3 regions of the Nonomuraea sp. NPDC005692 genome follow, and region 2 is predicted to be linked to each of the others. Evidence: riboswitches for the same ligand, from Rfam matches in the RefSeq annotation. Region 2 holds a riboswitch; each other region holds the start of a gene.
What was found. Region 2 has a riboswitch for S-adenosylmethionine ahead of thrC (threonine synthase). Riboswitches for the same ligand answer to the same signal wherever they lie in the genome.

Region 1: it holds a riboswitch for S-adenosylmethionine, as region 2 does, so the genes downstream of both, ABZ459_RS17390 (GNAT family protein) here and thrC (threonine synthase) in region 2, are expected to answer to the same signal.
Region 3: it holds a riboswitch for S-adenosylmethionine, as region 2 does, so the genes downstream of both, ABZ459_RS26595 (aminotransferase class V-fold PLP-dependent enzyme) here and thrC (threonine synthase) in region 2, are expected to answer to the same signal.

The regions. Positions count from the first base shown of each region.
Region 1 covers NZ_JBEXYU010000007.1:28,442-30,699, forward strand. The annotation lists gene ABZ459_RS17385 (hypothetical protein) at 144-902, shown strand; SAM riboswitch class I at 1,026-1,118, shown strand; gene ABZ459_RS17390 (GNAT family protein) at 1,126-1,509, shown strand; gene ABZ459_RS17395 (alpha/beta hydrolase) at 1,555-2,258, opposite strand, start outside.
Region 2 covers NZ_JBEXYU010000015.1:32,353-34,610, forward strand. The annotation lists gene ABZ459_RS28045 (trehalose-6-phosphate synthase) at 1-485, opposite strand, end outside; gene ABZ459_RS28050 (RNA polymerase sigma factor) at 517-1,071, shown strand; SAM riboswitch class I at 1,151-1,291, shown strand; gene thrC (threonine synthase) at 1,305-2,258, shown strand, end outside.
Region 3 covers NZ_JBEXYU010000013.1:182,690-184,947, reverse strand. The annotation lists gene ABZ459_RS26595 (aminotransferase class V-fold PLP-dependent enzyme) at 1-1,100, opposite strand, end outside; SAM riboswitch class IV at 1,228-1,343, opposite strand; gene ABZ459_RS26590 (cytochrome P450) at 1,419-2,258, shown strand, end outside.

The sequences.
Region 1 (2,258 bases), on a different contig from region 2:
TGAGGCCGCCGCGGGGGTTTCAGCGACCTGACAGTCAATTCGGCCCGGCGCGCCGGAAGTATGCGCCGGGCTCATTTTCAAGGCCGTTGAAAGGGCCTATGCCTAATGTTCTGCGCGGGCCGTCATCTACCGCAAGGAGCGACATGAGGTTCATCGCAGCAACCGCCGCCACGATGGTGCTCGCCTCCTCCCCGGCCGCGGCCGAACCCGAGAGAAGCGACCGGGAGATCCCCCTCGCCTCCATCGAGTACACGACCGGTCTCACCGTGACCTTCTCCGACAGCCGGCCCTCCGACGAAGTGGGGATGTCCCAGCTCGGGATCATCGGCCGCGCGCCGCTCATCGCCTGGGACCGGAGCAACAGCTACCTGCAGACCTACCTGGAGATCACCCCGCCCGACGTGCCGGTGCCCCAGCGGCTCGTCGACGACCACGGCGCCGACCTGCCCGCCGGCCTGCGGGGACGGCGGATCACCAGCGAGCCGGTCACCGTACGCGGCCTGGCCGCTCCGGCCGGCGCCGTGCTCTCCGGCTCGTGCACCGCCGAACACTTCGGCTGGCACCTGTGGCACGAGAACGGCCAGGCCGGACTGGCGCCCAAGTCGTTCACCACCCTCGGCTTCGGCGGCTTCAAGGAGCGTCGCGCGGAGAGCTACGTCTTCAACTGCCTGCCGGCGGGTTCGCCCAGCTACCTGTGGGCCCGGCACCGCCTGTACTACTGGAACGGCACCAGCTGGTGGAAGCAGGTGGACAGGAAGGTCGGCCCCGGCCTCCAGTCGGAGGAGGTCAAGGGCAAGATCAAGCTGCACCGCAGGGTCAGCTATGACGACGGCTGGGGCTCCAGCCCCAACTGCCTCGGCGGGGCCTGCAAGTACACCCGTGAGGGACGTTTCACCAGCTGACGGCTGGACTGGTCCCTGACCGGAAACCCCAGCCGGGCCGTGCCCGGCTGGGGTTTCCGCGCCGCCGCCGTCGCCCTCACGTGTTGACGAGGTCGTCGGCCGTCGGAGATGATCGGCCTCAGTTGATCATCCAGAGGATCCGAGGGACCTGGCCCTGTGACGGTCCGGCAACCTGCCCAGCCATGGGCAAGGTGCCAACGCCAGGCACGATGAGGAAGGTCTGATGAGCGTTCAGCTCGATGTTCCCGTGCTCGCAGGTTCCTTGGTGCGGCTGGAGCCGCTGACGATGGAGCACGCGGTCGACCTGGCGGCGCAGGGCACCGGGATCAACGCCGAAGCGAAGCTTCTGCTGCTGCGGTACGCGTTCGAGAGCATCGGGGTCGCACGGGTCGATCTGAAGACCGACGCCCGCAACCACCGGTGCCGGCGGGCACTGGAGCGACTCGGCATCGGCTTCGAGGGCGTTCTCCGCAACTGGTCGATGTCCTGGGCACCCGGTGAGGAGGGGATGCTCCGGGACTCGGCGATGTTCGCGGTGGTCGCATCCGAGTGGCCGGCCGTCCGGCGAACCCTCACCACCCGCCTGGCCTCAGCGAGCGCTCAGTGAAGACCGGCAGGCGGTAGCCAGGGGCCCCTCGCCGGGCGGGGGCGCTCAGCCCAGGAACGCCGAGGTGGTGGCCACGAACCGGTTGGCGTCGTCCAGCCACGGGAAGTGCCCCGCCCCGGCCTGTACGACGAGCTCGGCGTGCGGGAACAGCGCGACGAGCTCGGTCATCGCGGCGGGAGGGGAGTTCAGGTCCACCTCGCCGGCGAGCAGCAGCACCGGCGAGGTGAAGCGGGTGAGCGCGGCACGGGTGGCGTCGGGGGCGAAGGCGCCGTCGGAGCCGAAGACGGCTGCCGCCTCGTCGTTCCGCTGCTCGTCCTCGGCGGCCTTGTGCGCCTGGGCCGTCTCGTCCCAGCGGCCGTACCAGAACGGCGCGATGGCCTGGAAGTCGTCACGGGTGGCCTGCCCTGACATGACCCTCTCCAGGGCCGCGTACGCCCCCGGGAACCACGGCTCGCCCTCGCGGGACCGGGCGGTCCCCCGCCGGACCTCTTCGGTGATCCCGATGCCGACGGCGGCGACGCTCGGAGTGACCAGGACGAGCCGTCTGACACGTTCCGGATGGCGGGTCGCGTAGAGCACGGCCAGATTCGTGCCCCCCGAATGGGAGAGCAGGTCCATCCGGTCGAGATCGAGATGCTCGCGCAGGGCCTCGACGTCATCGACCAGGCGGTCGCAACGGTACGAGGCGGTGTCCGGCGGCACGGCGGACTGCCCGGTGCCCCGCAGGTCCGCCATGATCAGCTGCCGGT
Region 2 (2,258 bases):
AGCATCGCCGGGGTGAGCGTCAGGTGGTAGTCCTGGACCATCACGCGCGCCCCGTGCCCGGCCTCCTCGGCCAGCGCCAGCGCGAACGCGCCGTTGTAGTCGCGGTAGGACTCCCACTCACGCCGGAACTTGGTGCCGAAACTGGGGGAGTTGGGGATGTCGTACAGCAGGTGGTTGACGAACCAGAGGGTCGAGTTGGCCACGGCGTTGTAGGCGCGGTGGAAGGTGGCCGCGGGGATGTCGAGCATCCGCAGGGCGCCCGTGTCGTAGCCGCCGCGGTCGAGCCGGCCCCCCGGGGCCAGGCGCACGGCGCTGCGGTCGCCGTCGGACAGCGCGGCGCACACCCACAGCACGCCGTGCTCCTTGGCCACCCCCGACAGGCCCGAGACGAGGCCGCCACCACCGCGTTTCATGGTCAGCTCACCGTCGTCGTCGACGGTGAAGGAGACCGGCCCGCGGTTGGACGCCACGAGAACGCTGTTCATTTGGGCTCCCTTCGCCCATAGGATCCCAGCTATGGCGCTAGATGAGCTAACCGAGGAACTCGCCCGCTCGGCCGCGGCCGGAGACCATCGCGCGCTCGGCGAGCTCCTGGCCAGGATCGAGCCTGACGTGATGCGCCACTGCGCCCGGATCCTGCCCTATCACCAGGACGCGGAAGAAGCCTCGCAGGACACTCTGCTGGCCGTGGCGCGCAACATCGGCCGGTTCGAGGGGCGGGCCAGGTTCAGCACCTGGCTGCACATCGTGACCGCCAACTGCGCGCGCACCACGTACCGCTCGCTGAAGCGCAGGGCCGCCGAGCAGACGTCGGAGGAGCTGCCGATGCAGAAGCCGGACGCGCGGCGGGTCAGCGTGATCGCCGGCTCGCGGCTCGACCTGCTCGACGCGATGGAGGCGCTGGAGGCCGACAAGCCCGACCTGGCCCAGGCGCTGGTGCTGCGCGACATCGTCCAGCTCGACTACAACGAGGTGGCCGAGCAGCTCAACATCCCGCTCGGCACGGCCAAGTCCCGCATCCACCAGGCCCGCAAGTACGTGCAGGGAGTCCTCGGGGAGGACTATCGGTGAGACGTGTCCTCTCAAATCGTGAGACGGGCGGTTGTTTCCGCCACTTGAGAAGGTAGAGTCCTTTTCGACAACTGAATATTGCTCATCCAGAGGGGTGGAGGGACCGGCCCTGCGAAGCCCCGGCAACCCTCCCGGCTTGTACTCGCGACCTGGCGAGGCCGACCGGGACAAGGTGCCAATTCCGGTTCGCGGTCAAGGTGGCCGCGGGCGAAGATGAGGGAAGGCCTCGCTTCATGTCGCTCGACTTTGGTCCTGCCGTCGCTCTGTCCTGCCGCGAGTGCGGCACGCGCTACCCCCTGGGCCCCAGCTTCGCCTGCCTGGAGTGTTTCGGGCCGCTCGAAGCGGCCTACTCCTTCGGCCAGGTGACGCGCGCGGACATCGAGTCCGGCCCCGCCAACATCTGGCGCTACCGCTCCCTGCTCCCGGTCCCCGCCGACGTGGCGAGCAAGCCCAACATGAACCCGGGCTGGACGAAGCTGGTCAAGGCCGGCAATCTCGGCAAGGCGCTCGGCATCCGGTCCCTGCACGTGAAGGACGACTCGGGCAACCCCACCCACTCCTTCAAGGACCGGGTGGTCGCCATCGCCGTCGAGGCGGCCAGGAACTTCGGTTTCCACACGCTCTCCTGCTCCTCCACGGGCAACCTCGCCGGCGCGGTCACCGCCGCCGCCGCGCGGGCCGGTCTCGACGCGTGCGTGTTCATCCCGGCCGACCTCGAAGCGGCCAAGATCGCCATGGCCCGGGTGTTCGGCGGCCGGCTGATCGGCATCGACGGCACGTACGACGAGGTCAACCGGTTCTGTTCCGAGCTGATCGGCGACCCGCTGGGCGAGCAGTGGGGGTTCGTCAACGTCAACCTGCGGCCCTACTACGCCGAGGGGTCCAAGACGCTCGCGTACGAGATCGCCGAGCAGCTCGGCTGGCGGCTGCCCGAGCAGATCGTCATCCCCATCGCCTCCGGCTCCCAGCTCACGAAGATCGACAAGGGGTTCAAGGAGCTGATCGCGCTCGGGCTGGTCGAGGACACCCCGTACAAGGTGTTCGGGGCACAGGCGGCCGGGTGCTCGCCGGTCTCGACGGCGTACAAGGCGGGGCACGACGTGGTCCAGCCGGTCAAGCCGGACACGATCGCCAAGTCGCTGGCCATCGGCAACCCCGCCGACGGGCCGTACGTGCTGGACATCGCC
Region 3 (2,258 bases), on a different contig from region 2:
TCGGAGGTGCCCAGCAGGTGCCGGACGAAGGGGTGCGCGCAGAACTTCCCGTCACGGACGCCGATGCCGTACTCGCCGGACAGCGCCTCGGCCACCTCCCGGGCCGAGTAGCCGTCCACGACGAACGACACGATCCCCACCCGCGGGTGGTCCTCGCCCCACAACGACAGCTCGCGCACCCCGTCGATCGAGGCCAGACCGGTACGCAGCCGGGCGATCAGGCGCTCCTCCTCGCGCACCAGCTCCGTCCACCCCGTGGCGGTGAGCGCGTCGCAGGCGGCGGCCAGGGCGATGGCGCCGAGCACATTGGGGGTGCCGGCCTCGTGGCGAGGCTCGGGGTCGTCGTGCCACTCGGTGGTCTCGCCCACCGAGCGCACCGCGCCGCCGCCCTTCAGGTACGGCTCGCCCGCCGCCAGCCAGTCACGGCGTCCGACCAGCACGCCGGCGCCGAAGGGCGCGTACAGCTTGTGGCCGGAGAAGGCCACGTAGTCCAGGTCGAGCGCGGTCAGGTTGAGCCTGCGGTGCGGGACGAGCTGGGCGGCGTCCACCAGAATCCGGGCGCCGTGCCGGTGGGCGATGTGGGCCAGGGCGGCGATGGGCCACAGCTCGCCGGTGACGTTGGAGGCGGCGGTGACCACGAGCAGCTTGGGGCCCTCGATCCCGGCCAGCGCCTCGTCGGCGGCGCGGACGGCCTCGCCGGGGAAGGCGGGCGGCGCCAGGCGTACGGACCGCTCCCAGGGCAGCAGCGAGGCGTGGTGCTCGGAGTCGAAGACGACGACGGTCGTGCCCTCGGGCAGGCAGCCGGCCAGCAGGTTGGTGGCGTCGGTGGTGTTGCGGGTGAAGATGACGGCGTCGTCCGGGCGGGCGCCGACGAAGGCCCTGACCGTGTGGCGGGCCTGCTCGTAACGGGCAGTGGTGAGCTGGGAGGCGTAGCCCGCGCCGCGGTGGACGCTGGAGTAGGCCGGGAGCGCGGCGGCGACGGCGGCGCTGACCGGCTCGAGACAGGGGGCGCTGGCCGCGTAGTCGAGGTTGGCGTAGCTCACCAGCCGGCCGCCCTTGACCGGCACTTCGAGGTCGGCGCCGAGCACGGCGGGGATCAACCGTCCGGAGGCGGCGGCAGGGGCGGTGGCCTCGGCGGCGGCCTGGGCGGGAACGGAGTTGAAGATCGTCAGAGTGGACACGGCACAGCTCCTCACGGGTCGGTCGGACCCCTGGAAGCAGCCACGGAGCCCGCGCTTGCCCGCCACACCTCGTGACGGACCAGGTCTTCACCCGGGGCACCCCGCCGCGGACGCGAGGGTTGCCGGCCAGCTAGCCGGGGCTTGTCGCTGGCACTCATGACCTACGACGGCACTATAACCGACACCCGGGCATGATTCGCAAGCTCAGCAGGTCAACCCGTCTCATAAGATGAAATAGTGCGCTTTGATCCCTGGAATCCGGATTTTGTCGTCGACCCCTATCCGGCGTACGACGAGCTGAGGCGCGAGGCGCCCGTCCGCTACTTCGAGCCGTCCAACCAGTGGCTGATCTCCCGGCACGCGGACGTCAACGCGCTGCTCCGGGACCGGCGGCTGGGCCGCGACTACACCCACGTCGCCACGCACGAGGAGTTCGGCCGGCAGCCGCAGCCGGAGTTCCAGGAGGCCTTCTGGCGGGTCAGCAGGAACGGCATGCTGGAGGTCGAGCCGCCGGACCACACGAGGCTGCGCCGGCTGGTGTCCAAGGCGTTCACGCCGCGCATGGTCGAGTCGCTGCGCCCGCGCGTCCGGGCGATCGCCGAGAGCCTGATCGACGCGTACGTCGAGAAGGGCGGCGGCGACCTGATCGCCGAGGTCGCCGAGCCGCTGCCGGTCACGGTCATCGCCGAGATGCTCGGCGTCCCCGAGCAGGACCGCCACCTGCTGCGCCCGTGGTCGGCCGACATGTGCGGCATGTACGAGCTCAACCCCAGCCTGGAGACCCAGCACCAGGCGGTGCGCGCGGCCGAGGAGTTCGAGTCCTACCTCAAGGACCTGGCCCGCGACCGGCTCGCGAACCCCGGCGAGGACCTGGTCAGCGCCCTGGCCGCGATCCCCGAGCTGACCCTCGACGAGCTGGCCGGCACCTGCGTGCTGCTGCTCAACGCGGGCCACGAGGCCACGGTCAACGTCACCGGCAACGGCTGGCGGGCCCTGCTGAAGAACCCCGGCGAGCTGGCCCGGCTGCGCGCCGACCGTTCGCTGCTGCCGACCGCCATCGAGGAGCTGCTGCGCTAC